2 linked regions of the Pseudosulfitobacter pseudonitzschiae genome follow. The main gene of each other region encodes a partner of the protein of the gene in region 2 in a complex. Links are inferred from orthologs where the notes say so. Each region holds a gene or a part of one and is shown on either strand. Other genes may lie near its edges. The genes, in order: SULPSESMR1_RS15095 and SULPSESMR1_RS00825.

Region 1 (16,233 bases), 2.9 Mb from region 2 along the record:
GCCAACAGGCCCGTGCGATCCTGTTCCGGAACCGGGAGCGTTTGGTGAACCAACGGACTGAGTTGGTAAATGGTCTGCGATCAATCCTCTATGAGTTCGGGCATACAATCCCGCAGGGCATAGGGAATTTGAGCCGCGGGAATGAGATCCTTGAGGACCCGAATTGCGATCTTCCAGACCTGGTCCGCCAGGAGTGTCGAGACCTTTTCGAACTGATTGAAGAGACCACTGTCCGGATCGACGCCAAGTTGAAACGGATCAAAGCCTTGTCCACTGAGACGGACACGGCCAAACGACTTCAGACGATGCCGGGCGTTGGCCCTTTAAGCGCCCTTGCCATCGAGGCATTTGCTCCACCACTGGAGACATTCACCCGGGGCCGCGACTTTGCGGCCTGGCTGGGCCTCGTGCCACGACAGCATTCATCAGGCGGCAAACCCCGTCTGGGGCGAATGTCAAAGGCGGGCCAATCTGACATCAGAAGGCTTCTGATTATCGGAGCGATGTCACGCTTGAGCCAGTTAGGTCGCAAATCCATACCCAAAGGATCTTGGCTGGAACGTATGCTCGCGCGCAAGCCGAAGATGCTGGTCGCAATTGCGCTGGCCAACAAGATGGCCCGGGCCCTATGGGCCATGCAAACGAAGAAGGAAAATTATCGGGATCCGACGCAGGCGGTCGCTACATGACCACGGTGTAGCGCAGGGCCGATTGACGTCGGTAAAGGAGGTGTAAGGAGTCAAAGACCTGAATGGGCAGAATGATCGAACAGATCTGGATCGGGAAAACCAGGATAAGGGAATGAGCGTCGAAGCTCGTTGTTGAGATATGGACCTGATCCGCAGATCACCATCCCGGCCAGCGGCTTCTGGAAATGCCGCACTCGAAGGCCTGACAGAAGCACGCACTCGATCACCAACTCAAGAGGTCTGAAAAACATCTTGCATCAAGGACGGCAACCACAGAAGCCCCTTGTGTGACCAATGATCAAGGCCAGGCGCGACTTCGCGCTTGGCGGCGCCGTAGGATCGCAATTTGTCCGTAATGATCCTTTTGGGAACGAAGCCCCGGCGCTTCATCAGCTTGACCAAAAGCCGCTTTGCGGCGCGCTTGTCTCGCCTCGATTGAAGGATTTCTTCAAGAACAACGCCGTTTTGGTCGACTGCGCGCCAGAGCCAGTATGACCGGCCTGCGATCTTCACAACGACTTCGTCCAGATGCCAGACATCGCCAGGGCCCGGCTGCCGTCGCCGCAGAACGTGGGCGATCAGGGGGCCGAACTTGACGGTCCAGCGCCGGATCGTTTCATACGAAACGTCCACGCCACGTCCCAGCATCATCTCCTCTACCTCCCGCAGGCTCAAGTTGAACCGGACGTAGAGCCAGACAACATGAGCGATGATCTGAGGCGGAAACCGATGGCGTTTGTAGCTGATCTTCTGTGTCTGCATCGACACCGCCTACGCCCAGATCAATGAACCAGCAACCTCAGGCCCGTTAATGTGACAACACCGGCAAGATTATTGGATATCATAAAGCCCAGTATAGGAGGGCGGTTAAGGCCGGAATTTTTGACTTAAAGCGCGTCCGCGCTGTTGAATCACGTGCGGCAGAACCGGTGATAGAGACGAAACCATACGCTGAATCTGATGTCACCCATACTGGTTAAGAACCCAAGAAGATGTGGTGTTAATGTCAGGGCGCGCAGGTTTCAGGGTCGAAATTCCGCTTAGGCAGGCGGCGTAGTGATTGCTGCTGGAAAGCCGAAACCATGCGGGCCGGGGCGCCGAGGGGGGCAGGGTGTCTTACCTTTTCAGTCCGTCGACGAAGATGTCGAGGACACGCAGGACATTTTCGCGCCAGTCAGGCCCGGGCTGGCGGGCGTAGCAGATGGCGTATAGGGTTTGCACGAGATCTTCGGCGCTGACGCCGTCACGGATTTCTCCGGCCTTGCGACCCTTGTCCAGAAGCCGGTCCATTGCCGCGAGCACGAGGTTGGAGCGTTCGGTGTAGCCCTGTTTCAGGTCTTCCGTCATGACCAGACTCAGCGCCCCCAGCATACCGCGCTTGGTTTCCACCAGATTGACATTGGCGTGGAGCCAGCTGCGTATTGCCTCAAGGGGGTCTTCCCTTTCAGCCAGGTCTTCGGCGGTGCTCACAAGCTGGTCCAGTTCCCGGCTGAAGACCGCCATGAACAGCATCTCGCGGGTGGGGAAGTGCCTGTAGAGCGTGCCGATGCCGACACCGGCGCGCCGCGCGACGGCCTCGAGACTCGCTTTCGGACCGCCGCGACCCAGAACCTCTTTGGCCGCTTCAAGCAGCAGCTCGCGGTTCTTCTGTGCGTCGGCGCGCGGCTTGCGTTTGCCAATTTCCGCCAAAATCTGCCTTTCACCTTGAAAACGGAGGATGCCTCCGTATATTGTATTCCAGAAGGCGGCGCTGCGCCCCTTAATTTCTTATAACGGACCTCGCCCGCGAGACACCACACCTAGAATATAGCAAAACAGGGAGGACGTATGTCACTCTGCATTAACCTGACCCTCAACGGGGAGGCGCGGGACGTCATCATTGATGACCCGCGCGTGACACTGCTTGATCTGCTCCGCGAACGTCTGGCGCTGCCCGGCACCAAGAAAGGCTGCGACCGTGGCCAGTGTGGCGCTTGTACCGTCCTGCTGAACGGGCAGCGTGCGAACGCCTGCCTGATGCTTGCGGCCGGCCTTGATGGTGCGGAGATTACTACAATCGACGGCCTCGCAGTGGGCGAGACCCTGCACCCGGTGCAGGTCGCCTTTATTGAGAATGACGGGTTCCAGTGCGGCTATTGCACGCCGGGCCAGATCATGAGCGCCGTCGGGCTAATTGCCGAAGGGGACGCCGGGAGCGATCCGGAGCGCATCCGCGAGGGCATGAGCGGCAATATCTGCCGCTGCGGGGCCTATCACGGGATCACTCTTGCCGTGCAGGAAGCGAGCCGCCGGATGGCCGCCAAGGACGAGGGAGACACGGCATGAAACAGTTTGATTATGTGCAGCCCAAGACTGTGGACGAGGCGCTGGCGAGTTGGGAGCCGAATGCGGCCTGGCTTGGCGGGGGGACCAATCTGGTTGACCTGATGAAACTGGGCGTGGCCCAGCCGCAGCGGGTGATCGACCTGACACGGGTTTCCGACCTTGGCGAGATCGCGTTTCAGGAGAATGGATCGGTGAGGATCGGGGCGCTGGTCAGCAATGCCGCGCTTGCCCGCCACGCGGGTTTTGCCCAGCACTTTCCGATGGTGGCCGAGGCGCTGCTTTCGGGGGCTTCGGGGCAGCTTCGCAATATGGCGACCGTTGCAGGCAACCTGATGCAGCGCACCCGGTGCGCCTATTTCCAAGAGGAAACGGCAGCCTGCAACCGTCGCACCCCCGGCGCGGGATGTGATGCACGCGACAGTGACGAAGAGGCGCGTGCGCTGTTGGGGGCAAGCCCGGGCTGCGTGGCGACGAACCCCTCGGACTTTTGCGTGCCGCTCGCGGCGCTGGAGGCGCGGGTGGAGGTGCGCGGCGTGAACGGAACGCGGGAGATCCCCTTCTCAGAATTCTATCTGCTTCCGGGCGACCACCCGGATCGGGAGACGGCGCTGGTGGAGGGCGAGTTGATCATCGCGGTGCACCTGCCTGCAGAGGCGGCGGCGTTTGCCAAACATGAGCGGTATCTGAAGGTGCGCGACCGCACGTCCTTTGCCTTTGCTACCACCGCTGCCGCCGCTGCACTGCGGATGGAGGATGGAATTATCGCGGAGGGACGGCTGGCGCTTGGCGCAGTGGCGGCCAAGCCCTGGCGGGTTGCCGAGGCCGAAGCGCTGCTGGCCGGACAGGCCCCGAATGCGGCGCTGTTTGCACGCGCTGCCGAGGCGGCGCTCGCGGGGGCCGAGGCCCCGGCGCATCTCGAATGGAAGATCGACCTTGCCCGCCGCACTGCTGCGCGCGCACTTGCCATGGCTGCGGCCGGCACTCCGGCACGGATGCCGGCGTTGCCCGCATCGCCTTTTGGCCAACAGAACGGAGACCTCGCCAATGTCTGATACGCTTTCCCCGCAAATTCGTTTCGGCTCCAACGCGGGCCAGCCTGCCACACGGCGGGATGGGATCGCGAAGGTCACCGGTGTCGCGACCTTTGCCGCCGACAACAATCCCGAGGGTCTGCTCTATGCTGTCTACGCCCATGCGAAGATCGCGCGCGGACGGGTCAGCCATCTTGACCGCGCCGCAGCAGAGGCGCACCCCGGTGTGACCCATGTCATCACGCCGCAGAATCGGCCCGAGTTGCAGGGCGACCCTTCGGCCAAGCCTACGATGTTCTCCTTCCGCACCGAGGTTTTGCAGGACAACACCGTGCGTTATGCTGGACAACCGATTGCGCTGGTGCTGGGCGAGACACTGGAGGCCGCCACCGAGGGCGCGCGCCTGCTGGCACCGCAATATGTGGCCGATCCGGCCCGGGTGGGACTGGATGACAACGCGGCCACCAGCTTTGAGCCGAGCGGCTTTGGCCTGCCGGGCGGGGAAAGCCACGGCGATCTTGAGGCGGGGCACGCCGCGGCAATACGCAGCATCGACGTAAGCTATGAAACAGCCGCGCAGTATCACAACGCGATGGAGACCCACGCGGTGGTGGCCCAATGGGACGAAGACCGGCTGACGCTGGATATTCCAAGTCAGGCGCTGAACCTTTCCTGCGCGGCCTATGGCTATTTCTTCGGGATTCCGCCGCAGAATGTGACCGTGCGCAGCCCCTACCTTGGCGGGGGGTTCGGGTCGAAGGCGATACCGACCGGACCGCAAGTGCTGGCGATCCTCGCCGCGCGGATGACGCAGCGGCCCGTCAAGCTTATGTTCACCCGACAGCAGATGTTCGGGCCAGCGGGTCACCGTGGAGCGACACGCCAGCGGCTTCGGATGGGCGTGGACGATACCGCCGCCCTGACAGTGATCGACCACGACGGCCTGGCAGAAACCTCGACCTTTGATGATTTTGTGGAACCGGCGGCTAATGCCTCGCAGGGCCTTTACGCAGCCAGCGCATTGCGGGCCAGCCACAGGCTGGTGCGGCTGGATGTCGGCACGCCGGGACCTATGCGTGCACCGGGCGAGGCGTCAGGCTCTGCCGCTTTGGAATGCGCGATGGACGAGATGGCCGAGGCGGCGGGGATTGACCCGCTGGAATTCCGTCTTCGCAACTATGCCGAGACGCAGCCCGGCACCGGGCTTCCTTTTTCGTCCAAAGCCTTGCGGGAGTGTTACGCGCAAGGGGCGGAGCGCTTTGGCTGGGAGGGGCGACCGTTGGCGCCACTGCAAATGCAGGACAGTGACGGCCTGCTGACCGGTTGGGGCATGGGGGCGGCGTTGTTTCCCTGCCCGATGTTCGCTGCCGAAGCGCGTGCAACGCTCCGCCCCGACGGGACGGCGCTGTTCGAAACTTCTGCCGTTGATATGGGACAGGGGGCCTGGACGTCGCTGGCGCAGATTGCGGCGGACAGTCTTGGCCTGACGCTGGATCAGGTCGAGTTCCACGCGGGGCACTCGTCACTGCCCGATGGCGGTGTCGCGGGTGGCTCTGGGCATACCGCCACGGCGGGCGGTGCGCTGCACGCTGCGGGTGGGGATGTGGTGCGCCAGCTTGGCGAGCTTGCGACGGCAGATCCGGCCTCGCCTCTTTACGGCGCGGGCAATACCAGCCTGGTGGCGCGGGACGGGTGGCTGCTGATGGAGGAGGACGAGAGCCGTCGCGAGCGTTTCGCCGACATCCTCGCGCGTGCCGGACAGACCGAGATGACTGGTACAGGCCGCGCCGGGCGCGCGCCCGAGGATGCCATGCGCCATGCGATGAACTCTCATGGCGCGGTCTTCGCCGAGGTGAAAGTGGACCCGGATCTGTGTCAGGTTCGGGTGACCCGACTGGTGGGGGCCTTTGCTGCCGGGCGGATCATCAACCCACGGCTGACCGAGAGCCAGCTGATGGGAGGCATGATCTGGGGCACCTCCTTTGCACTGCATGAGGCCGCCCGGCACGACCCGCGCAGCGGGCGCATCGTGAACGCGGATTTTGCGGGTTATCATGTGCCGGTGAACGCTGATGTGAGCGGGCTGGAGGTGATTACAGTGCACGAAGATGATCCTTACGTGAACGCCCTTGGGATCAAGGGCGTGGGCGAGATAGGGGTTGTCGGGACGGTCGGGGCCATCGGCAACGCGATCTGGCATGCGACCGGCAAGCGCGTGCGCCATTTCCCGATCCGCATTGCGGATTTGTTGATTGCGTTACCCCCCGCAGATCCAAGGGGGTCAGGGTTGTAAAGAAGGGCGGGCAGGTGAAACCCTTATAGGCCGCTGAGGTGTTGTCGCGGCTTTGTCAGGTTGTTTCTCAACGCTTAGATAAGAAGCCGATGCGGTAGCATCAGGCCTTGATTTCGCCCACGCAACCAACCCAGAGGCCTTGGGCCTCTGTTCGTGTGCGGCGGTAGTCAGAGGCGGAGAGACGGTGACGTTACAGAAGCTAAGACTGGCAATACCTCTCAACCGAATGACCGAACTTGGCCGCCCAAGTTTCGAACGCACCGCCGGAGGTCCGTTTCGGGTAGGGCGCGTTCTGAGTTGCAACCGATCTGTGCAACGCTTCCCCTCCACTGGTGAAACGCGCCATCGGGGCGCACTGAATTATTCGGGCTAACATCTTTATCACCAATTTCATTGGAAAAACCAACGCTGACCTGCGTGTTCTACACGAACTGTGCGTCCCGTTCGCTTTTCTTTGCCATCAGTGTCTGGGCCGCCCCGTGGCGGTTGAGCGCGGCGCGCAGGCAGGGTGAAAAAGCGGCCACACTGAGCGGCCCAAGCATATCGTCATGCCCGCAATCCAGGTTGATCCGCCGCGTTCCGGCCCGCGAATGCGGCCCCCACGGATTGCCGCGCCAGTCCAGCAGGGTGTCAATCGCCGCCGACTTGCCCTGCGTTGCGCAAATGTCGATGATCGGGGCGTTGACCCGCCCCGGAACATGACGCCGCGCGAGATCGAGATTGGCCTCGACCACATCACGGATCCGGGTTTCGAAGCGGTCATTGCCAAGGGTTGCGCGCAAGGCTTCGATCTCGGGCCGCGTGACCAGCTTTTCCGCCAGCGCGTCCAGCGTACGGATCGCGGGGTCTGGGGCTTCTCCGAGAAAGGCCAGCGTCTGTTGCACCCGTGTTGCTTGGGTGCAGGCAGCGGTTTCGGGTTGAAACGGAAAGGCATCGAGCAGACACAGATAGGCGATCCGCTCCCCTTGTGTTTCGAGCTGATGCGCAATCTCTTGCGCGGCAAGGCCCCCGAAGGACCAGCCAAGAAGGAAATATGGCCCCTCGGGTTGCACGGCCTGGATACGGGCTACGTAATCGCGCGCCATGCTGCGCAGGTCAGGCCAGTTGTCCGGTCCGGTCAGGGCAGGGGATTGCAGGGCGCAAATACCTACCTTTTGGGGAAGGGTCTGTATCAGGGCCGAATAGCCCCAGCCAATCCCAAGAACGGGATGCAGGCAAAAGACCGTTGGGGCATCATCATCCGCCTTGCGCAGGTCGAGAACGGGGCTCAGCGGATCAGCCGCACAGGCGCTGTCTATCTCGGCGGCCAGCCGACGCAGGCCGGGATTGGCAAAGACGGTGGCCAGCGCAATGTCAGACCCATAGTCGCGGCGTAGACCGGCGATAAGCCGTGCGGCGGAAAGACTTGTCCCGCCCAATTGAAAGAAATCGTCATCAATCCCCACGTCCTGTCGATTCAGTGCGTCGCGCACCCGGTCAAGAAGGTGGCGCTCGGTTGGTGAAAGCGGTTCGGCGGCAGCCCGCCCGCAGGTGCCGCGCGCGGGGGTGATGGGCGGCAGTGCCTTCAGGTCGCGCTTGCCGTTGGTCGTTTGCGGTATGGCCGGAATCCGTATGAACACGTGGGGCACCATATAGTCGGGCAGACGGGCGCGCAGATATGTTTCAAGTGACGGGATTTCGACCGGATCGGTGCTGCAGAAATAGCCCAGCAGGTGATCGTGATTGTCGGGCTTGACGACCACGGCATCGTTAATGGTGTCAAACTGGCGCATCACCGCCTCGACCTCTCCGGTTTCGATCCGGTGGCCGCGTACCTTGATCTGGAAGTCGATCCGCCCGAAATGTTCCAGCGTACCTGTATCGGTCCAGCGGCCCAGATCGCCGGTCCGGTAAACGCGTCCCAGCGTCGTTTCGATGAAGCGTTCGCCAGTCAGGTCGGTGCGGGCGTGGTATCCCTGCGCCAGCCCGACACCGCCGATCCAGATTTCACCGATGGTTCCGACGGGTGCGGGTGTTCCGAACCGGTCCAGAACAAAAATCCGTTCACCGGCAAGAGGACGCCCGACAGACGGGTGGGCCGCTGTGTCGGGGGTGATCCGTGCGAGGCTGGACCAGATGGTTGTTTCGGTCGGGCCGTAGACGTTGAACAGCGGCCCGCCTGTCACCAGCCGCCGTGCCAGATCGCCCGGAAGCGTTTCCCCGCCGACAAGCTTGGTCAGCGAGCGCAGTGCTGACCCTTTGGCTTCGAGCGCGAGAGACCACAGCGACGGCGTTGCCTGAAGATGGGTCACGTCCGACGTTTCAATCCGCGCGTTCAGCAGATCGGGATCAAGCGTTTCGTGCCGCTGCGCGATTTCAACCGTGCCGCCCACGCTAAGCGGCAACAGCATTTCCAGTGTCGCGATGTCAAAGGCGATTGTGGTGACAGCCAGCCAACGTGTCGCCGCATCCAGCCCGATTGCGTCACGCATCGCTGCAAGCAGGGCCCACAGCGCCCCGTGGCCAATATCGACGCCCTTGGGCTGGCCCGTCGACCCTGAGGTGAAGATAACATAGGCCAGATCACCGGCTGTGCGGGGCTGCGCGTCATTGGGCCAGTCGGCTGGCGCATCGGTGAACAGGTCCGCGCCCAGAACCAAACTCTCTACCATGCCTGCGGGCGCGGTGCCGGTTCGGTCGGCGGGCATCAACACCAGATTAGGCGCGGCGGTTTCAAGGATCAGCGCGTTGCGTTTCTCGGGGGCGTAGGGATCAAGCGGGAGATAGGTCGCGCCAATCCGGTGCAATGCCAGGATCGCCGCCGGCAGCAGCACCGTGCGATCAAGCAACAGCGCCACTATATTGCCCCGCACGACTCCGCGCCGCAGCAGGGCCTGTGCAATCCGCGAGGCCACCGCGTCAAGACCGTCATAGGTCAGACGCTGCACACCGTCATGAACCGCGATGCGGTCCGGAGCCTCTTTGCGCTGACTGTCAAACGCATCAAGCCAGCTTGCGCCCGTCGGGGCCGGGCCACCGTCAGACCATGCGGCGATTTTTTCCTGTTCGTCCGGCAGGTAAATCGCCGCCGCGCGCACCGCGTCGTCCGGACGGGTCACCATCCCGCGCAGGAAAAGATGCAGGCGTTCGAGATGGCCTTCGACCTCGGCACGGGAATAAAGGCCCGGATTGGCGTTGAGCGTCAGGACCAGCCCCTGTCCGTCGCCACGATCAAAGATAAAGGCCGTAAGATCGTCCACCGACCCGTTTGACAGGTTCGTTACCCTGGCAGGGACAGGCCCGAAATGCAGCGTATAGTCGAAGGGTTCGAAATTGACGGCTATGGTGGCGACCTGTTGATCGGCCCGCGTCAGACCAAGATCGCGGCGGACCTGCTCAAACCGGTATTTCTGGTGACGCAGGGCACCCATCATGGTCTGACCACCCTGGCGCACCAGTTCCGCAAAGCTGATTTCCCGAGAAAAATCAAAGCGCAGCGCGACGGCATTTGCTGCCATCATCGCCACCGCGCGTTCGGATCGTGACAGCCGCCCCAGAACCGGCATGGCCAGCACCAGATCCTGGGCGCCGGTCATCCGGTGAACGTAACCGGCAAAGGCCGAGACCATCACCTGGGGCAGCGAAATGCCGGTTTGCGCGGAAAACGCGCGCAGCCGGTTGCTGTCTTCTATGCTCAGCCGACGGCTGGCGCAGATCACACCGCCGGTGCGGGTGCCGCCGGTCGACAGCGTCACCGGATCGGGCAGCGCGGCCAGCTTTTCGGCCCAATAGTCACGGTCGCGCCCGGCCCGCTTGCCATCACTATAGCCGCGCTCGGCTTCCAGCAACACATCGGCAGGGGCAAGGCCCGAGGGGGGCGGCGTTTCCCCGCGCAGCCGCGCCGTGTAGATTTCTGCGCAGCGGCGCGCGATAAGGCCGCCGGAATGACCGTCGAGCAGCACGTGGTGGGCGCAATGATACCACAGGTGGTGACGCGCATTCAGGCGGATCAATGCCGCGCGCCACAGCCCGCGTTTGTGATCTTTCAGGTCGGTCTGCATCCACGTTGTCGCCGCAGCCATAGGGTCGGCGTGGTCGCTAAAGTCGATCAACGGAATCTCGCCTTCAAAGTGCGGCGCGATTTCAACTTGTAACCCCGCCGTGCGCGGAACAAGGCGGGCACGGGGGGCCTGTATCTCGTTGGCCAGCCATCGCAGCGTGTCCAAAAACAGGGTCGTGTCCAGATCGCCCTGCAAAGACAGGTATTCCGCAAGGTTGAACAGATAGCCATCGGGGCTGAGCTGTTCGGCGAACCAGATCCCGTTCTGGGCAGCATTCGCCGAAAGGCTCGTCTGGTCTGGCGAGATTACAAAGGTGTTATCCAACAGCATCGGGTTTCCTTCTGTCATATTGGGTCAGGAGTTGCGTGCAGGGGGGATGTCTGTCGTATGCAATCACCGAGACATCCACGCCCGCGCCGTCGCTGGCCAGCATGCCAGTCAGACCGTCACGCAGGACAAGGGGATGAAATAACAGCGGCGGCAGGGCGTCGTCTTTCCACAGCAGTGCGGCGCGCGACGACCGCATCAGCACAACCTGAAACCGCCCGATCAACGTCGAAAGGCCGCCGCGCCAGGCTTTGACGGCGGCCTCTGTCGCCGCCCACCATATCCCCAGATCACAGCGCGATCTGATCCCCAGCGCTTCGGGTGTCGTCCGTGGGCGGGTCAGAGAGACCAGCGCCGTGGAATCAGTCATGCGCAGATCGCCGAGCGCCACAAGATCCACCCCGATCCGTCCCAGCCGTTGTTGCGCATGAAGCGTCAGCCCGCCGGCATGGGAGCGCGAGATATGGCGTGCCGGATCTTCGGGATCATATGGCACCCCGTCATCAAGATGCGCGATGCTATCGGCCCAGTCCGGACGCGCAACGATTGGAACGCGGATCGCGCGGGGTGGCGCGGAACGGTCGATTCGCCCGCGGTTACGGGGCCGCACATCCGGATTTTGGGCGCTGATAAAAGCCATTGATCCAAGCCTGCAATGGGGTTGTGGCTGGCACGTGCACGCGCGAACTTCAACCTAAGAGGGAATATTCTTGGACCACTGGTACATACTAAAGATGTGAACTTACATAGCAAAAGATAATTTTTACAATAACTTCAAAAAGGCTGCTGAAATAATAGACAGCGAGAGGCGTTGTTGCAGGGAGGAGGTCTCGTGTGGTAGCAGAGTTCTTTGTCTCGGATCTGAACGCTATTGATGCCGCACAAGGGTGTTGTCACATTAACGGGCCTGAGGTTGCTGGTTCATTGATCTGGGCGTAGGCGGTGTCGATGCAGACACAGAAGATCAGCTACAAACGCCATCGGTTTCCGCCTCAGATCATCGCTCATGTTGTCTGGCTCTACGTCCGGTTCAACTTGAGCCTGCGGGAGGTAGAGGAGATGATGCTGGGACGTGGCGTGGACGTTTCGTATGAAACGATCCGGCGCTGGACCGTCAAGTTCGGCCCCCTGATCGCCCACGTTCTGCGGCGACGGCAGCCGGGCCCTGGCGATGTCTGGCATCTGGACGAAGTCGTTGTGAAGATCGCAGGCCGGTCATACTGGCTCTGGCGCGCAGTCGACCAAAACGGCGTTGTTCTTGAAGAAATCCTTCAATCGAGGCGAGACAAGCGCGCCGCAAAGCGGCTTTTGGTCAAGCTGATGAAGCGCCGGGGCTTCGTTCCCAAAAGGATCATTACGGACAAATTGCGATCCTACGGCGCCGCCAAGCGCGAAGTCGCGCCTGGCCTTGATCATTGGTCACACAAGGGGCTCAATAACCGTGCCGAGAACAGCCACTTGCCCTTCCGAAAGCGAGAGCGGGTGATGCAAGGCTTCCGATCGCCGGGTGGATTACAACGCTTTGTATCTATGCAGTCCGCAACCCGAAATTCCTTCTCTGTCCCAGCCCGCCGCCGCTCTGCCCTCACCATCCGCTACCATCGGCTCGAAGCATTCGAGGCGTGGAAATCCGCGGCACATGCCGCTTGATCAACGAACGGCATGTCAACTTGCAAACTCGGCGAGTTAACGTGACAACACCTGTCATGGTGCTGTTTGCCCCCCGGGCGACACATTTCCATCCGAATCAGCCGGCAGGACAATGCAGACACGTTGGACTTTTCTTTGCGGCAAGATACTGAATGCCCTCATGCCGTCAACGTCAACACACCCTGATGTCAAGTTTAAGCGCCACGTGGTTTTAGGAGCCACAGGGCGTTTGGGCGCTGTTCTACGCCAGTTCTGGCAGGGGGACGCGGTGGTGTGGCAGACCAGAACCGAAAGGGTCGGCTTTCACAAGGTGGATATTCTGAACGATCCCAAAGGGTTGAAAGATCTGTGCGTCGGCGCAGACAGTATCTTGTGTCTGGCGGGCGTGATCGGCAACGCGGCCCATACATTGCAGTATAACACCGATCTGGCGATTGCCGCGATTCAGGCAGCACAGGGTGCGCGGGTGTTTCTGGCCTCATCTGCATCGGTTTACGGCGCGGGCGGAGCGAATTTGTATGAAACGGACGCTTGCGTGCCAGTGTCGCCCTATGGTCAGGCAAAGCTGGCGATGGAACAATCCGCTCTGGCGACCGGCGCACCAGTGACATGCCTGCGCATCGGCAATGTGGCCGGTTCTGACGCAATCTTGGGCGGTTGGCATAACGGCATGACGCTGGACGCGCGTCCTGATGGCAGCACGCCCTGCCGCAGCTACATTGGGCCGCAGACTTTTGCCCGCACGTTGGCGTTTGTGATGGATGCCAAAGCACCCCCCCGGTGCTCAACATTGCGGCTCCGGGGGGGGTGCAAATGGGCGCTGTGCTGGATGCCGCCGGACTGCCCTGGCAGCCACGCACGCCTGGCGATCATGTGATCTGGGACGTGACCCTGAACACCGACACGCTTGCCACATTGGTCCCTTTTGCCCCAAGCTGCAGTACCGCCGAAGGCATCGTCGCCGATTGGCATCAGGCACAAGGCCCAAAATGACATGGCACAAGCGCATATTTGACCTGTTTTTTGCCAGCTTGCTGGTGATCATCCTTGGTCCGATCATCCTGTGGCTGGTCTGTTATATACTGATCAAACAGGGTCGGCCGCTGTTCTATGTCTCGGAACGCATGAAAACGCCGACCCAACCCTTTGGCTTGTGGAAATTCCGCACCATGACTGTGGTCAACGAAGACGCAGGCGTGTCTGGTGGTTACAAGCAGCAACGGATTACCCCGCTGGGTGCAAAATTGCGGGCCAAGCGGCTGGATGAATTTCCGCAGCTCTGGAATATCCTTAGGGGCGATCTCAGCTTTGTCGGACCGCGCCCGCCGCTACGCGAATACGTCGAACGTTTCCCCGAGCTTTACAGTGAAGTGCTGAAATCACGACCCGGAGTAACCGGACTGGCCACCATTATGTTCCACAAACACGAGGATTGGCTTCTTGCTCGGTGCGAAACGCCAGCGGAAACTGATGACATCTATACGCGCATCTGCATCCCGCGCAAAGCCCGGCTGGATATTATGTATCAGCGCAACCAGTCGACCTGCTGGGACATTGATCTGGTTTTTCAGACCATCGGAAACCTGTTTCGCAGGCGGCGCTCCATCACAGAGACTTCTGATGGCTTACACAGTGGACCGGATCGTTCTCCGTAGACCCATAGTCTCATCATATTCTCTATTCTTTAACTATTGATAGCCAAACTGCTGGCTAATCATGCTGCGTGTGCATTGCGCCGGTGCAGCGTCCCAGACTGGTTTGGCAAAGCGTTGAACCGAAATACGCTGATACCCGTTTAGCTTTCCAAATCGTGGGGACACTACATGTTGAGCTTCGTTAAATCTTTGTCGCGTTCCCAAAAGCGTAACATCATGCTTGCGGTCGATTCAATGTTGGTGCCGCTTGCGCTTTTGCTGGCATTATCTCTGCACAGCAGCGGCGGGCAAAGCATACTTTCGATGATGCTGGCCTATTTGCCGGTTTTGCCCGTTTTTCTGGTTATTTCGGGGGCATTATCTGTGCTGCTGGGCGTTTCGACAATCCAACTGAACGCTTATGAATCGGCGGCAATCGGTTTGACAGGTGCCTATTCCGTGGCGCTGGTGTTGGTGTCTGTCTTGTTGACCACCGCGGCGCAAATTCCGGTCACGGTGGCAACGCATATCGTTTTTGGCACCAGCTTTTTCATCTTTTCGGTCATCAGCCGCGCGGTATTATTGCAAATCGTTCTGGCGATCTATCGCCGGTCCGCGGTCCGTTGCCGCGTTCTGATCTATGGTGCGGGCACGACGGGCACCCAGCTGGTGTCGGCGCTGCGCAACCATGAAAAAATCGAACCCGTCGCCTTTGTGGATGACAGCAGAGCACTGCACGGCCTGGTGGTCGCGCGTCTGCCGGTCTATTCGCCGGTGCGCATCGCGGAAATCGCCGCCGAAAAGCAGATTGACCGCGTTTTGCTGGCCCTGCCGTCACTCAGTCTTCCGAAACAGGCGCAAATCTCGCGGCGGTTGCAGAAAATGGGGTTTGAGGTTCAAGCTTTGCCCTCCTTTGCACAGCTGATCGGAGAAGAGGCGCTGGTCGATAAGTTGACCGATGTCGAACCGAAACTATTCCTGAACCGCGATGAAGTCTCAAGCGTCACGGGCGCGGGTGGAATCGAAAGCTACGAGGGCAAAACCATCCTGATTTCAGGCGCGGGTGGTTCGATCGGGTCGGAATTGTGCCGTCAGGTTTTGCAGTGCCACCCAGCGAAAATGGTGCTGTTCGAACTAAGCGAAGTGGCCCTGTATAAAGTTGATATGGAACTTCGGCAAATCGCCGAAGATATAGAAGTTGAGATTGTTCCGGTTCTGGGAACTGTCACCGACACGCTGCAGGTGCGGCGCATTCTGACGAAACACAACATTCAGGTGGTGCTGCACGCTGCCGCCTACAAACATGTGCCCCTGGTCGAAACCAACCCACTGACAGGTCTGACCAACAATGTGCTGGGCACCCAGACTCTCGCCACAGAGGCTGCGACCGCAGGAGTCGAGCGGTTTATCCTGATCAGTTCGGACAAGGCTGTGCGCCCGTCTAACGTTATGGGCGCGTCCAAGCGTCTGGCGGAATTCGTGGTGCGTGATCTGGCCACGCGTGTCCCTTTCGGCGAAGGACCAATTTATACGATGGTGCGCTTTGGCAACGTTCTGGGGTCGTCAGGCTCGGTCGTGCCACTGTTTCAAGAGCAACTGCGCCGTGGCGGCCCGATCACCGTGACCCACCGCGATGTGTCGCGCTATTTCATGACCGCACAAGAGGCCGTGCATCTGGTGCTGCGCGCCGGTGCCATGGCCAAAGGCGGTGAAATCTATGTTCTGGATATGGGCAAACCAGTTCCCATCGAACGCCTTGCCCGTCAGGTCATTGAAAGTGCGGGCTATACGGTGCGCGACGCCAACTACCCCGAGGGTGACATTGAAATCGAATTTACCGGCCTGCGCCCGGGCGAAAAAATGACCGAAGAATTGTCCCTGACCGGTAATATGGTCGGCACCGGTCACCGCAAGATTTTTTCGGCAGACGAGGCGGCCTTGTCTGAAATCGAAATTGCAAGCGCGCTGCGCAGTTTGCGTGCGGCCCTTGCTGCCAGCGATGAACAGGCCGCCAAGGATGTCGCGATGCGCTGGGTTGAAGGGTATTCACTTGCCGTGCGCGAGCAGTTTGAAAACGCGCCAAAATTCAACCCGATGTCATGACGGCGTTTGGTCAGTTCTCGCCAGAACGCTGCGCAAAAGGTCGCTAAGATCAAGGACAGATGCCACTGCAGAATGCGTGGGTAGCGCAACAACAGTGCAGGCACACTAAAATTCAAAAGGAAGCCTCGACTAGGCGCGCCT
Region 2 (14,394 bases):
GTTGCAAACTATGACCTTGGTGCCACTTTGGTCAAACTCTCATCGCTGCCATTTTCATCTGGATACTAGACGCCAACTCAGTCAGCTGACCGACGTTTCATCCAACAAGATTCTGCCCGATCCGCGAATGGCCTCTGTGGGTGGCTCCTGCATTGCAACGCAGCATCAGATCGTCGCGCCATTGTTTACAAAGGGCCGAAATTGGCGCGCATCGCAATACTGTGAACATTTCATTTGGTATGTGGATTAGATGCCTCATACGCCGCCGCAGTCTTTCGCGGGTGGTCACCTTCCAAGCGAACCGCAACCATAGCCTTGTCGGCGTATATCTCAGAGCGCAGTGGCCAGTCATGTGCGGCATCGAACAAACCAGGCATCAGATCATAATCCTCTGCTTGATCGTTCGTGTTTCGCATCCAGAGATGCGTTCCACACTTGCCGCAGAAAGCGCGTTCAGCAAATGAAGTAGATTGAAATCGCTTCACCGGCCCCTCTACAGTCACTGCATCGGCGGCAGCCGTGAATGCAAGAAAGACCCCGCCTGACCAGCGTTGACACATTCGGCAGTGGCAGGCACCCGGCTGCGCGTCGTGCTCGCCGTCGACGCTGATCGTAACCTCACCGCAAAGGCAGCGGCCTGCAAGTTTCGTCGCACTACTCATGTTTCACTCCTTATCAAGTGGCGGCTTGGCATTAGAAAATGCGCGACATGTTCATCCCGATTACAACTTTTACATCGCGTTTAACTTTTTTCGCATGGCTGCAAATTGTCACGGCATCAAGGGGCGCGCGGGCCTACCTGTCGGGCAGTGATCCTGCGGCGGTGGATGATGTAAAATTCAGATATTTGAGCCCCGAGTTTTAAGATAGAATGACGGGAGACGGCAGCAGCCCTTTCTCGCATCAGTATGCGTAGACAGCCAAAGGCGATCAATGCAATTGCATCGGAAGCAGAAAATCTTCACGAAACTGCAGTATTTGGGTCTGTGGCGACGTTGATACTATGACACGTTCGGCCAACAGACCCTGAACCTTGGGCCGTCGGATTGTCGTTGTTTCCCGCGCAGTAATACCACGTCAGCAAATATGACGACCGTCTGCGCAAATCTATGCGAAACTTCCTACCCGCCGGAAACAACGGACCAAGGTCAGCCGCCAACCCCAAGACCACTGCGGACGGTGTCGGCGGTGCAGCCAATACTGCAGCATCAAAACCGAAGTGGCGACCAACCCGCCCATTGATCGCCTTGAACAGGGTCTCTTTTGCCGAGAAAATCGCGGTGGTGGCCGTCGCGTAGTCCAGACACCGCTGCGCGCGCAATAGAGCAACCTCGGGGCCTGAAAGCGCAACCTTTTCGATCGCACGCACCGCGTTGTCATCGGCAACATGTTCTAGATCCAGCCCGACAAGGGCATCTGGATCGGTGCCGACGATGCAGGCGATCTTGGCAGAGGAATGGGTAATTGACCCGCACAGCCCCGGTGGCCAGACTGGCCCCCGTCTGCCGCCGATCCTGATTTGGGCCGTGGGAACATCAAGATGCCGTTGCGCGATCTGCACCATCATCCGGCCCGCCAGAAATTCTGCCTGCCGCTTGGCAATGGCCTTGGACATCGTTTCGGGGTGGTCAATCCCATTAACTGTGAACAGGGCCGGATCAAACAAATCGGGCCAAAACCGCCCCACACCCAGCAACACGCCGGGCCGCAGATTTTCAAAGCGAACCGCATCCAAAAAGGGTTTCACAAACGCACCCGTCCCCGCGTGGCAAGGTGCAACTGCGCTATTGTCTTGTGCCAATATGTACCATCCTGTCGTCGTGGTCTGGCGGGTCGACATAGTCGGCCAGCGCTGATTGCGTTCGGGCAATGATTCCGTTTATTCCGGCAGGAGACAGACCAAAACGACGGGCAATGTCTTTTTGCGTTTCGGCCCCGAGACGGTGCGCAAGAATAATTTCGGTTTCGCGCGCAGGCATTCTGGCCAGCCCGCCTGCCAGCCGCCGCAAGGCTTGACTGTCTTGTAACTGCTTTTCGGCATTGGGCCGGTCGCATTGCAGGTCATCCTCCGGCTCAAGCGGTGTTGCCCGTTCACTGACGTCGCGGCGTAACTGGTCCAGCGCCAGATTGCGCACAATCCGGCGCAGGAAACCACGCGGGCTAGCAATTTCGGCGCCAATCGCCTTGCTGTTCAGACAGCGCACGGCGGCATCTTGCACCACATCTTCGGCACGGTCGCGGCTGCCGATAATGCGCATTGCATCGCACAGCAGCATTTCACGCTCATCCACCAGATGACGCAGCAACTTTTGCCGTGTCAAGGCACAGCCAGAGATATGGTTATTTTGTGATTGGGCCATCGGTTTGCGCATGAAAAGGGAACGACACGACGTTGTGTTTGCCTAGCGCGCAAGCTGAGTTGATGTGCGGAAGCTGTACCCTCAACCATGGGTCACCACAATGATCTAATGACCTTGCGGCGGCGATTTTTCGCCAAATGCGTGTATTGGTCAGCCCGGAGAGAGGCAGGGCCGACCCATTGGTATCATTCAGCCGCAATGGCCGAGGAAGATTGACACAAGGTTTCAAGTGTTTGCGCAATCTCCTCTGAACGCAGCGCCAAAACCGACAGCAACGTATCGCTCAACCCATGCGTGGGCTCGCTAAAGCCCTGAACAATGATCGCAGGCTCAAACCCGTCTTTCATCGGCAAACGGTAATCGCGACCGGGTTCTTCGGCAGCTTGCCACGCGCCCAGATCCGCCAGCACCGAATGCTCCAGCGCCCGCCGGTATCCTGTTGCCAACACCACCAGATCATAGGTTTCGGTCTGGTGCCCCAAAGGTCCGCTCAGATGCAGCCTGATCCGGTCATCAACCTGCTGCACCTGACGCACATCGGTTTCAGCCCGCAGGGCTAACCGACTTTCGCCGCGCACGTCCTGTTCATAGAGCGTCTCGTAAATCTGCGCGATTAAATCGGCGTCGGCTACAGCGTAGTTTGTCGCCGCCAGATTGCGCAGGGCCTGCGCCCGCGCATCCGCCGACATGCTGTGGAACCGGTCCGTTTGCACTGGGTCGAAAATCTCGTTCACAAAGGGCGTGTCGTCCGATGGTTTCATCGCCCTTGCCCGCATGATCATGTCAACATTGGGCTGTTCCGCACGGACCTCAAGATCGGCAAACACCTCGGCTGCACTTTGACCCGCACCGATGACTGCAATGCGCTGGCCGGGCTTCAGTTTCGGAATGAACTGCGAAAGATAGCTGCAAGCGTGGATTACCCGGCCGCTGTCTCGCACAGGTTCGAACACCTCGGGCCAATGGGGCGTACCGCCCGGCGCCAGCACCAGATTGCGTGCGAAGTGACGCGCCTGCGTGCCGTCCGCGCTTTGGCTGTGGATAACAAGATGGGTCACACGTTCACCTGTCTGCACAGGCTCGATCCCGGTAACGCGGTTGTCATACTGGCAATTGGAAAACTGCCCCGCGATCCAGCCCAGATAGTCGTTGAACTCTTCACGACTGGGGAAAAAAGTCTTGCGGTTGATAAAGCGCGACAAACGGCCCTTGCTGTGCAGATAGCTGAGAAACGAAAACCCGCTGCGCGGATTGCGCAGGGACACCAGATCCTTAAGAAACGACACCTGCATGTCGGTGCCCGGAAGCATCATGTCCGGATGCCATGCAAATGCTGGCTTTGCCTCAAGAAACCCGGTGCGCAGGCGGCTGCCGCGTTCGTGCAAGGCCACGGCCAGCGCCAGGTTAGAGGGTCCAAAGCCGATGCCTATCAGGTCCAGTGGTCGCGTGTTCTTCTGGGTCATCATTGTTCTCCTGTGAGAAGCAAATTGGTTAGGGACAAGGCCAGCGGCGTGCCCTGCCCTGTGTCGGGGCGCGCCCAAAGGCGGGATTCGAAAAAGTGCTGGCGCTCCAGCCGCACCAGCGTCGCCCGTTTATGGGCAAAGTCGAAATCGCGCACATGGGCAAAGCCGCCGCGCCCGAGGTTCTTGAGTTGTTTGAGATGGCTTGCTTTGGGTTCCCCCACCAGCGCTTGCGTGCGGGGTTCGACCAGAAACATGTAATGCATCAGCGAGGGCATCCACGCCGTGACATAATCTGCCCCGCGCATGTCATCTTCACCGATCAACACATGCCAGCCCCGATCCCACGGGTCCGCGTCATAGACGCCGCCAATCCGGTTTTCGCGTGCCCAGTACAGTTCGAAATAGCCAAAATCGCGGCCGTCCAGACTGCCGATCACCGGCAGGATATGCGGGTCTGAAATCAGCGTTTTCAGGGTGTTTCGGTGGTCATCCAGCGTTCCCGTCCCTTCAAAAAAGACGGCAACGCGCGGATCATTCTGCCAGCGGTGAAAGACCGGCAAGTCCGCGATGTCTGCTGCCCGCAGTTCGATCTGCTGCCCCAACCATGGAATGTGCCGCCGATACAGCGGCCCGACCGGTTTGGGCGGGCGCACCGGATGACGGCCGTGGCGGCCTGATTGCCAGACGGTTGGCCACGGCGGGGTCTGGTGCATGATCCAGCGATCCGGCACCTGCCAGAACGCCACCGGAAGCACCCAGACCGCATCGGCGGTGCGCCATGCGACGCCCATTGCAACAAGCTGCGGCAAAAGTATCGCCCACCCTTCCCCGTCAAGACGGATCGCAACTTCGCCACCTTGTGCGCTCAGCACCTCAAAGGCGGCAAGTGCTGCAGCGACAGATGTTTCCGAAGTGGCACATTCCGGTGCGCTCAGCCCCAACTTGCCATCGCCTGCGTCACTCAGGGCAAGGGTGACGCCATCGCCAACCAACACCTGCTGACCGGCCCGCCGTGCCGTTGGATATTCCCTGTCGGGAAGGTCAAAAGCCATGATTCAGGTCCTTTCGTTGATTTGTGTCGTCGTTGTGGCCGAGTGCATGTTTTCGATAGCAAAGGCCCAGCGGATGGCGCGGTTCACCGCCACCGGCAGGACGGACATGTGCGTCTCGTCGGGGTAAATCTCGATTTCGGTCACAATCCCGCGCCCCGACAATGCGTCCGCCATCTGATGTGCGGCGGCCACCGTGCGGGTTCTGGCCTTTTCTGCCAGCCGCGCTTCGGCCTCAGGTCCGTGGGCCTGAAACGGCGCCAGCGCGTCGCCTTCCCATTCCCCGGCCGACAGATGCACCCGCAGTCGGTGCGCGCCCGCGTCAAAGCGGGCCAGATGGTCCAGAACAAAGCTGTCTTCCCACGTGATCGCGGGGCTGGCCGCAATCCAGTTCGCAAAGGCATCGGGGCGGGTGAACATCAGCCACAGGGCAAAAAGTCCGCCAAAGGAATGGCCAAACAGCGATTGCCGCGCCGGATCAAGCGGCGCCAGCCCGGAAATAAAATCGCACACGTCTTCCAGCAGAAACCGCGCCATTTCCGCGCCGCCGCCGGTCCTGACCTCGGGCCCATCCGGGGTAAACGGTGGATAATTCCGCCCCGGCGGCGGCCCAAGATCCCAACTGCGGCGAAGGGAATCATATGCGTCGTCGGTCGGATAGCCCACCGCGATCAGAACACCCCAGCCTATGTTGGTGCCCGTCGGCCAAAACGCCTGTGCCCGCATCGTATCAACGGCCGTGCCAATCACCGCGTTGCCGTCCAACAGCCACAACGCAGGCCATCCTGCGGCCGGGGCATCACCGGGCGGAACCCATAGATACACCCGGCGGATGTCGCCTGTCTGAGTGTCCTTCAGATCAAACCAACGGGTGCCGCCACAGTTGGCCACGCCCTCGGCCACCAAATTCTGCCTCATGCTGCAGCCTCTTGTGCAGCCTGCAGCGCGGCACAAAGGTCATCCATCAACAAATCGGCAGACTCCAACCCGGCGGCCAGCCGGATGGTGCGCGGGCTGACACCAAAGCGTTGAAACACATTCGCCGCTCCGGCCAGACCACAGGCGGCCTGACCCGGCACGATCAGGCTTTCGGGTCCGCCCCAACTGACGCCGATGCGGATATGACGCAACGCATCACAGAACCGGGGCACATCCACGTCTGCCGCCAGATCAAAGGCAAACAAGCCGCCAAAACCGTTCAGCCCTTCGGGACGCGCCGCCAGCAATCCGGGGTGATGCACCGCTACCACCTGTGCGTGCTGTGCCAGCCCCCGCGCCAGCGTCAACCCGGTTTCCATGTGGCGCGCCATCCGCATGTCCAGCGTTCGCATCCCGCGCAGCACAAGAAACGCATCCATCGGTGACATGCGGCCACCGAACAGATGTGTCGCCTCGTGATCGATAGTGCGGATCATCTGGCGCCGCCCCGTGACCAACCCGCCAAGGGTATCGCTGTGACCGGACAGGTATTTCGACGCCGCGTGAACCACCAGATCAATGCCCAGGTCATGCGGGCGCTGGAACAGCGGGGTGGCCCAACTGTTGTCAATTACCGACATGACCCCCAAACGGCGTGCTTCTGTCGCGATGGCCCGCAGGTCCTGCAGGCGGAATGTCCATGATGTCGGGCTTTCCAGATACACCAGTTTGGCACCGGGCAGCGCGTCAACCATCGCCTGTGTATCGCTGCCATCGACATAGACCGTTTCCACCCCGAACCGGGACAGCACGGTTTCGAACAGGCGAAAGGCGTCGGAATACAGATGCTCGACCGCAACAATGCGGTCACCGGCCTGAACAAAGGGCAACACCGCCCCGCAGATCGCCGCCATTCCCGACGAAAACCCCCGCGCCGCTTCGGCCCCCTCCAGTCGAGCAATCAGGTCTTCCAGTTCGCGCACCGTCGGATTGTCGCCGCGTGAATAAATGAACCTGTCTGACCGTCCGGCAAAGACGGCTTCGATCTGGGCATAGGTGTCGAACAGAAACGAACTGCTTTGAAAGATCGGTGTGGCGCTGGCGTCATGCGGCGCAGGGCCTGCGGGCGTAATCAGATCGGGTGGGATATGGGTCATGCAGAAGCTCCGGTAGGTGTAAGTGGAAAAATGACGTCACGGACTGTGACCAAGGCCAGCAAAGCCGCGAGCCACGCTGCGACAAGAACCGCAATGGCAATGCCGACAAGGCCAAGGCCCGGCACCAACAGCCCCATCGCAGGCCACAGCAGCCAGCCCATCGGCGCAAGGCCAAGAAGGGCGGCCTGCCAAGGCAGAACCATCGCTTGCAGGCTGATCTGAGCGCACAATCGCAGGGCAATCGCAGGCAGCGCAAAGGCTAGGCATCTCAGCATCATGGCAGCCTGATCCGCGACGGCAGGGTCGGTCACAAAAAGCCGCGCCAGCGGATGCGCCGCCAGACAGAACAGTGCGCCAAGCGCGACTGTAACCGCCACGCTGACGCGCAGGATCACCCGTAGCGTGCTGGCAAACCGCGCCGCGTTGGCACTGCCATGCGCATGGGACAGGATCGGCTGAACGCCAATGGCAAACCCTTCCAGCGGCAGCATCACGACAAACACCAACCGCAAGGTTATCCCCAAAGCTGCGACACCGGCAGGACCGCCAAGGTCTGCAGCGATACGCAGCAGGGCAATCAGGCCAAGTGTGGTCACAGCGATCGAGGCCGTCTCGGGCAGCCCGACGCGCAACACCGGCCACAAAAGCCGCAGGGGGCCAAGCGCCGGTCGGCGGCACGGGGCGGCGAAATGCCGTGCCCAAACCCCAAGGGTGACCAACTGCGCACAAAGCGTGGACCACGCCGCACCCGATACGCCAAGGTCCAGCCAGAAGATAAAAACCGGATCAAGAATTATGTTCAGGCCAAAGCACAGCGCCAGCGTCATCAGGCTGAACCGTGCATTGCCGCGTCCGATTGCCAGAAAATCGCACAGGATTTGCACGATCGCACAACCGATGGTGAACGCTTGTATCGTCAGATAGGTGCGTGCCGTCTCGAACAGCGCCCCCTGTGCCCCCAGCAGACGCAACAGCGGATCATCAAACACCAACAGCCCGCCGCAGGCGCAGATCGCCAGAACCAGCGCCGCACAGAATGACAGCCCCGCCACCGCGCGGGCTGCTTGTGGTTGGCCCGCGCCCAGCGATCTGGCGGTTGCACTGGCCGCACCGATGCCCAACCCGATACCCGCGGCCGCAACCAGCCCGGCCAGCGGAGTCAACAACACCAAAGCGGCCAGCGCATCCGCCCCCAGACGCCCAACAAAAGCCGCATCAACCACCTGGTGCAAAGCGTTCAGCGACAGCCCCGCCATCGCAGGCAGGCCCAGCCGCCACATCAGGCGGTGCAGGTTCAGGTCGGACAGATCGCTGTCGGCCATGTGTTTCTCCTTGTCTCCTTCACAGGACGCGGCGGCGGGCAGGAAATTCACCACCTGCCAGAATTTTTTAAGGGAAGTGAATTTTGCCCGTGCCGGAACGTCAGCAAGGAAAGAACTGAATGGAGAATCACAATGACCCAGCCTGACCTGACACAAACCCTCTGGCGCGTATTGCGCAATTCCGAGGGGCGCTTTTCACTGCTCCACGCCAATCACCCGATCCCTGCCGGTTGGTCGCCTGTGGGCGATGCGGCGGGCCGCGCCGACTGTCTAGATCGCATTGGTGCACTTTGGACAGACATGCGCCCTCTATCCGTACAAGAGGCCCTGAAATGAGTAAGGATTTTGTCTCTGCGCCAGCCGTGCCACTGACCCCGCTTGAGCGGCGCATCTTTGCACATGACCACGTCGGAGAACTGGCGCCCTTTACCCCCGAGTTGCTGATCTTGGGATTTGACCAGCGGCATGACCACGCCAGTCTGGTCGCTGCGATCAACGATGTCCTGTCGACCCATCCGGCCTTTACCGCGCGTCTTGATACGCTTGCGGGGGGCGAGGTGCTGCGCAGTGACTTGGCCCATACCCCTCTGGTGGTGCATGACACCGCAGATTTGCAAGCCGTCCGCGCCCATGCAGCGGCGCACAGGCCGGACCTGACCCGACAGGCAGCCTTTGCAGACCTGTGGCCAGACGGGTGCGGGGGGCATATTCTGGCCGTGGTCCTGCATCCCATTCTAGGCGATGACGCGACATTTGAAACCATTGAAGCGGCGCTGTTCGCTGCCCTTGGCCTGCGCTCCGCGCCATTGACATTCACAACAGCCCCGACCCTTTGCGATACAGAAACAACAGATGCTCGCAGGGTCTGGCGCGATCTGATGAACACCCATCAGACTGCACGCCTACCACATCGCTACGCCGCATCGGATCAGGTGGCACACACCGGAAAACGCTTTGCCAGACACGTCACGCTTTCCACACCACTCAGCGCTTTTACCACAGGCAACGACACCGCGACGTCCCTTGCCACAGCGCTTGGCATCGTCTTGCGCAGGTATGGCGCGCAGGGAGGGCTGCGCTTTGCGCTGGCCGCTCAGCCGGAAATGGCGTGGCGGCGCAGCACCAGTCTGCAACCCGTCTGTATTGTACCAGACCTGGGGGCGCGGTTTGCAGATAACGCGCAACACACAGCCAAAGCGTTGACTGCGGCAGCCGCTGTGCCATCCGAAATTCTGGTGCAAGACCAGCTTGCCCATGCAGGCGCAGATGTTCATCCGCTGGGCGCGATCGCACTGTATCTGCGCCGCGCCCGCGACTTGCCCCAAGGTATCTGCCATCACCTGCGCCCGTTGCCGCCAAGCGCCGAGGAACTGGTGCTGGTCGCAGAAGAGACACCGCAAGGGATTGTGCTGCACGCAGACGCCGATTCCGCGCTGTTCGAACCTGCATTGATTGAACGGTTTCTGGACCATCTGGCACGGGTTCTGCAAGCGGGCCTTGACCAACCCGACCTGCCCGTAGGCCGAATACCGTTGCTGGATACCGCCGAACTTGACGCGCTGTCGGCCCCCTATCCCGATGATACCCCTGTTGATCCAAGGGCAACGCACGAGATCATCGCGACCCATGCTCGAACTACACCGAATAAGGTCGCGATCATCTGCGGCCCCGACCGCCTGAGCCATGCCGAACTGGACGCCCGCGCCAATGCACTGGCGCACCGGCTGTGTGCTGCAGGGGTCGGGGCAGAAACGCCCGTCGCCATCCTGATCGAACGAGGCGCGGATGCGATTGTGGCGATCCTCGCCGTGCTCAAGGCCGGCGGATCCTATATCCCCGTGGAACCGGACCATCCCAGCAGCCGCAACCATCATATCCTGACCGATGCAGGTGTCGCGGTGGTCCTGACCCGCCGCACCTTCCGAGACCGGCTGCCCGCACAATTGGCTGCCCGGATCATCTATCTGGACGATATCAACGATGCGCCGCGCACAGATGCCCCGGCGGTCACGATCCATCCCGATCAACTGGCCTATGTGATGTATACATCGGGATCGACCGGCAAACCCAAGGGCGTGGCCGTCGAACACGGCCCCCTGTCGCATCACAATCAGACCACCGCGCGCGTCTATGAAATGAGCGCTGAAAGCCGCGAACTGCCGTTCCTGCCGTTTTCGTCAGATGGCGGGCATGAACGCTGGATGGTGCCGCTGATGGTGGGTGGATCAGTGGTGATCCCCGACGGGCCGCTGTGGACACCGGAACAGACGTTGGGCGCCATGCGCGAACATGGCTGCAACAACGCCTCGATTCCCACGACCTATCTGCAGCAACTGGCAGAATGGGCCGAAGACACCAGAACCGCCCCACCCATGCGGCTTTATTCCTTTGGCGGCGAAGGGCTGGCGCAATCCACCTTTGATCTGCTCAGCCGCGCGTTGAATGCTAAAACCCTGATTAACGGCTATGGCCCGACAGAAACCATCATGACCCCGATGGTCTGGAAGGTCGCAGCTGGCACGCGGTTTCACGGCATCTATGCCCCATTGGGCCGCGCCGTGGGCGACAGGCGGGTCTATGTGCTGGACGAGGATATGATGCCCTGCCCCCAATCAGTCGTGGGCGAGATTTATCTGGGCGGCACCGGTGTCGCGCGCGGCTATGTGGGGCAGCCGCAGGTCACGGCGGACCGGTTCATTCCCGACCCGTTCGGGCCGGAACTGGACGGCACATCCGGCGCGCGGCTGTACCGCACCGGCGATCAGGGGCGCTGGCGCGAGGACGGCACCGTTGAATTTGTGGGCCGCGTCGATTTGCAGATCAAGGTCAACGGATACCGCATCGAACCCGGCGAAATCGAGGCCGCGTTGCTGGCCGAGCCGGATGTGACCGAGGCGCTGGTGCTGCTGCGCGGCGACACGTCCGCGAAACGGCTGATCGGTTATGTCACCGGCCCCGCGCCGGGGAACGAAGACGCCCTGCGGCGCGCGCTTGAGATCAAATTGCCAAAGCATATGCTGCCCGAGGCGGTTGTCGTTCTGGAGAAGATGCCCACCAACCCCAACGCCAAACTGGACCGCGCCGCTCTGCCCCTGCCCGAGACGCGCAGTCGGCAGACAGCGGGCATTGCGCCGGACACGGCGACCGAGAGCCAGATTCTGACACTTTGGCAAGACCTGCTTGATCTTCCCGAACTGGGTGTGACGGATGACTTCTTTGCTATGGGCGGATCGTCTCTGCTGGCACTCAGGGCAATTTTCGGGATGCGTAAACTGTGGCCGGATGTGCCTCTGGCCATCGCCGATTTTTTCGATGCACCGACCGTTCGGGCCATTTCCGAACGGATCACACAGGGCGGGCAAACCGGCCGCGCGGCGATTACCCTGCGCGCCGACGGTACCCGTCCCCGGCTGTATTGCTTTCCGGGGCTTCTGGTTTCGACCCGCGAATACCTGCGGCTGACTGATTATCTGGGAGCAGACCAGCCAGTGACGGGGTTCCTGTGTCATTCGCTCAATGAAGAAAAACAACTGAACGTATCGGTGGCAGATGTGGTTGCAGACTATGTCGCCCATATCCGCCGTGAAAGCGCGGGGGCGCCGGTGGCGTTTCTGGGCTGGTCATGGGGCGGGTTGCTGGCATGGGAGGCCGCGCGGCAATTGCAGGGCGAGGTTGACCTGAAACTGCTCGGCATGGTCGACGTCTGTGATCTGGGCACCGATTTCACACCCGGCGTTGCGCCGGTTTTTGCTCCGGGCGAACGCGCGCAGCTCGAATCCGATTTGCAGGCCTGGCTGGCACGCACACAGATGCGCGCGCAATGGGATCAGTTGATCACCGCAATGGACAAAGAATGTTATGCGCAGTTTCTGCGGTTCATCGGAAACGAGGCCGATCCCCTGCCCTTTGACGGGCCGGAAATCTCCAGCCGCGAACATACGTTCTGGGTGTTGATCGACAATGCATTGGTGTTCCGCAAGCACAGGCTGACGCCGCTTGACGTGCCGGTGGCCTCGTTCAGTGCCGGCGACAGCCTGAGCCGTGGGCTGAACCTGATGGACTGGCGTAAATGGTCGGCGCGGGCGACCCCGGCCGAGATCGTGGCCGGCACCAACCACCTGCATATTATCGGCGAGCCTGCGTTTCACGAACGCTTTCGCGCGCGGTTGAATGCGGCCTTTGCGTCAGGGTGAAATTTTGTTCTGGCGGGCCGCTGTGCCCCGCCAGAACAACCGCGCTATTCTCTCGGATAGACCACAGGTTTGCCAAACACAGGGTCCCGCGCCACATCAACCTGCAGATCATACAAGGCCGCCACGGTTTGCGGTGTAATCGCCTGTTCCGCAGGGCCTGCACAGATCAACTGCCCGTCACGCAACCCCAGAAGATGGTCGCAGAACCGGCCCGCAAGGGTCAGTTCATGCAACACCATAACGATACTGCGCTGCTGTTCGTCCGCCAGTTGCCTCAGCAGACGCAGCAGCGACAACTGGTGCTGCAGGTCAAGAAAGGCGGTCGGTTCATCCAGCAGGATCACCGGCGTGTCCTGCGCCAACGCCAGTGCCAGCCAGACCCGCTGTCGCTGCCCGCCTGACAGCGCGGTCAGCCGTCGTGACCGGATTTCAAACAGTCCTGTCGCCCTTAGCGCGCGGTTTATGGCGTCATGATCCGCACCGGACAACGGCCTGAAGGCCTTGCGCCAGGGGGTGCGTCCCTTGGCAACCAATCCGGCGATGGTCATATCCGGCAAGATGGGCGGATTCTGGGGCAGATAGGCGATGCGGCGGGCCCGCTCTGTGGCAGCCAGTTCTGCCAGCGGCTGCCCCTCAAACGCAATCTGCCCTTCGTCTGGCTGCTGCACCCTCGCAAGACAGCGCAACAAGGTCGATTTCCCGCACCCGTTCGGCCCTACAATTCCGGTCAGCCCGCCCTTCGGAAAGGTGACGGAAAAGTGGTCATATATCTGACTGCGCCCAATACGCAGCGACAGGTTCTGTATGTCAAATAGAAAGCCTGTCATGCGCTGGCCCCTTGCTTTTCACGCCAGAGAAAGAAGATCAGATAAGGTGCGCCGATCAGACCCATGATCAGGCCCGTCGGAAAAACCGCGACGGGCGCAATCAACCGGGCCGCCAGATCGGATGCTGCAAGCAGGCACGCGCCGGTCAGTGCGGCGGGCCATATCGCCGGGGCTTCGGCCCCTGTGACAGAACGCGCCAGCGGCGCCGCGACAAAGGCCACAAACCCGATGGGTCCCACCGCCAAGGTGCTGGCGGCGGACAGGGCCGTCACAAGGCCCAGCACCAGAAAACGCATGCGCGGCAGATCGGTACCTAGTGACACCATGGCATCATCGCCCAGCCACAACAGCCCGAGGTCATGCGCGCGCACCGCAATAATCCCACCGCAAGCCATCAACACCAGCCACAGCCACCCCGCCGTGGCAAGATCGGCACGGGACAAGGACCCCGAAAGCCAGATCATGGCGCGGGCCGCCTTGGCATCCGGCGCGCTGACCAAAAGGATCGTCGTGACTGCCACGGCGGAGGCGCCAATCCCGATACCAAAAAGAACAAAGGCCAGAGCGCCGCGCCCACGCGCAAGGATGATCACCGCCATCATCGCCCCGGCCGCCCCGCACGCCGCGCCAGCCAGCAGGGCGACGTCCGCGATCAGCGCCACGGCATAGCCCAGACCAGCCCCCTGGGTCAGGCCGATGATATCCGGCGTCGCCAGCGGGTTGCGTGTCAGCCCTTGCATCAATGCACCGGCAATCCCCAATGCCAGGCCCGCCCCGACGGCAATCAGCACACGGGGCAGTCGCAGACCGTAGATCAGAAAATCCTGCGTGTCCGTCAAACCCTGTACCAGCGCCACGGGACCAAGCCAGTTCCGCCCTCCGGCGAGGGCCAGATAGACCAGCACCAAAAGCACCGAGGGCAGCAAGACGACCCGTCTCATGCCCGCGCCCGCGCGGTGCGCGGCAGCAGCCGCGTCAGTAGCACAACCAACCCAACGCCCCCGAACATGGCGACGATCAATCCGGCATCAATCTCGCCCGGCCGGGCGATCACCCGTCCCGCCACATCGCTGGCCATCAGCACCGCGGCCCCCAACGGAATACA

The links.
Region 1: the proteins of SULPSESMR1_RS00825 (region 2) and SULPSESMR1_RS15095 are in contact, whole or in part, in a crystal structure (PDB 5JA1), measured with the Escherichia coli proteins. The link is inferred for Pseudosulfitobacter pseudonitzschiae from one-to-one orthologs.

The regions. Positions count from the first base shown.
Region 1 is NZ_CP022415.1:3,051,596-3,067,828, forward strand. The notes cover bases 6,561-11,108. They hold SULPSESMR1_RS15095 (non-ribosomal peptide synthetase), read right to left. Parts: upstream 10,709-11,108; coding sequence 6,761-10,708; downstream 6,561-6,760. Other genes in these bases: SULPSESMR1_RS15100 (4'-phosphopantetheinyl transferase family protein), read right to left, coding at 10,695-11,108. In the rest of the region: SULPSESMR1_RS15065 (IS110 family transposase), read left to right, coding at 1-689; SULPSESMR1_RS15075 (TetR/AcrR family transcriptional regulator), read right to left, coding at 1,806-2,378; SULPSESMR1_RS15080 ((2Fe-2S)-binding protein), read left to right, coding at 2,517-3,014; SULPSESMR1_RS15085 (FAD binding domain-containing protein), read left to right, coding at 3,011-4,066; SULPSESMR1_RS15090 (xanthine dehydrogenase family protein molybdopterin-binding subunit), read left to right, coding at 4,059-6,338; more of SULPSESMR1_RS15100, read right to left, coding at 11,109-11,345; SULPSESMR1_RS15105 (IS6 family transposase), read left to right, coding at 11,654-12,355; SULPSESMR1_RS15110 (NAD-dependent epimerase/dehydratase family protein), read left to right, coding at 12,516-13,232; SULPSESMR1_RS15115 (sugar transferase), read left to right, coding at 13,345-14,010; SULPSESMR1_RS15120 (polysaccharide biosynthesis protein), read left to right, coding at 14,227-16,092. UniProt on the Escherichia coli protein: Involved in the biosynthesis of the siderophore enterobactin (enterochelin), which is a macrocyclic trimeric lactone of N-(2,3-dihydroxybenzoyl)-serine. EntF catalyzes the activation of L-serine via ATP-dependent PPi exchange reaction to form seryladenylate.
Region 2 is NZ_CP022415.1:177,114-191,507, reverse strand. The notes cover bases 7,295-10,003. They hold SULPSESMR1_RS00825 (MbtH family protein), read left to right. Parts: upstream 7,295-8,401; coding sequence 8,402-8,605; downstream 8,606-10,003. Other genes in these bases: SULPSESMR1_RS00820 (amino acid adenylation domain-containing protein), read left to right, coding at 8,602-10,003; SULPSESMR1_RS00830 (MATE family efflux transporter), read right to left, coding at 7,295-8,269. Outside these bases: SULPSESMR1_RS00865 (GFA family protein), read right to left, coding at 231-662; SULPSESMR1_RS00860 (4'-phosphopantetheinyl transferase family protein), read right to left, coding at 962-1,747; SULPSESMR1_RS00855 (RNA polymerase sigma factor), read right to left, coding at 1,785-2,321; SULPSESMR1_RS00850 (lysine N(6)-hydroxylase/L-ornithine N(5)-oxygenase family protein), read right to left, coding at 2,546-3,823; SULPSESMR1_RS00845 (GNAT family N-acetyltransferase), read right to left, coding at 3,823-4,875; SULPSESMR1_RS00840 (alpha/beta hydrolase), read right to left, coding at 4,879-5,790; SULPSESMR1_RS00835 (PLP-dependent transferase), read right to left, coding at 5,787-6,947; more of SULPSESMR1_RS00830, read right to left, coding at 6,944-7,294; more of SULPSESMR1_RS00820, read left to right, coding at 10,004-12,462; SULPSESMR1_RS00815 (ABC transporter ATP-binding protein), read right to left, coding at 12,507-13,289; SULPSESMR1_RS00810 (FecCD family ABC transporter permease), read right to left, coding at 13,286-14,230; SULPSESMR1_RS00805 (FecCD family ABC transporter permease), read right to left, coding at 14,227-14,394. UniProt on the Escherichia coli protein: Involved in the biosynthesis of the siderophore enterobactin (enterochelin), which is a macrocyclic trimeric lactone of N-(2,3-dihydroxybenzoyl)-serine. Plays a role in the catalytic function of EntF.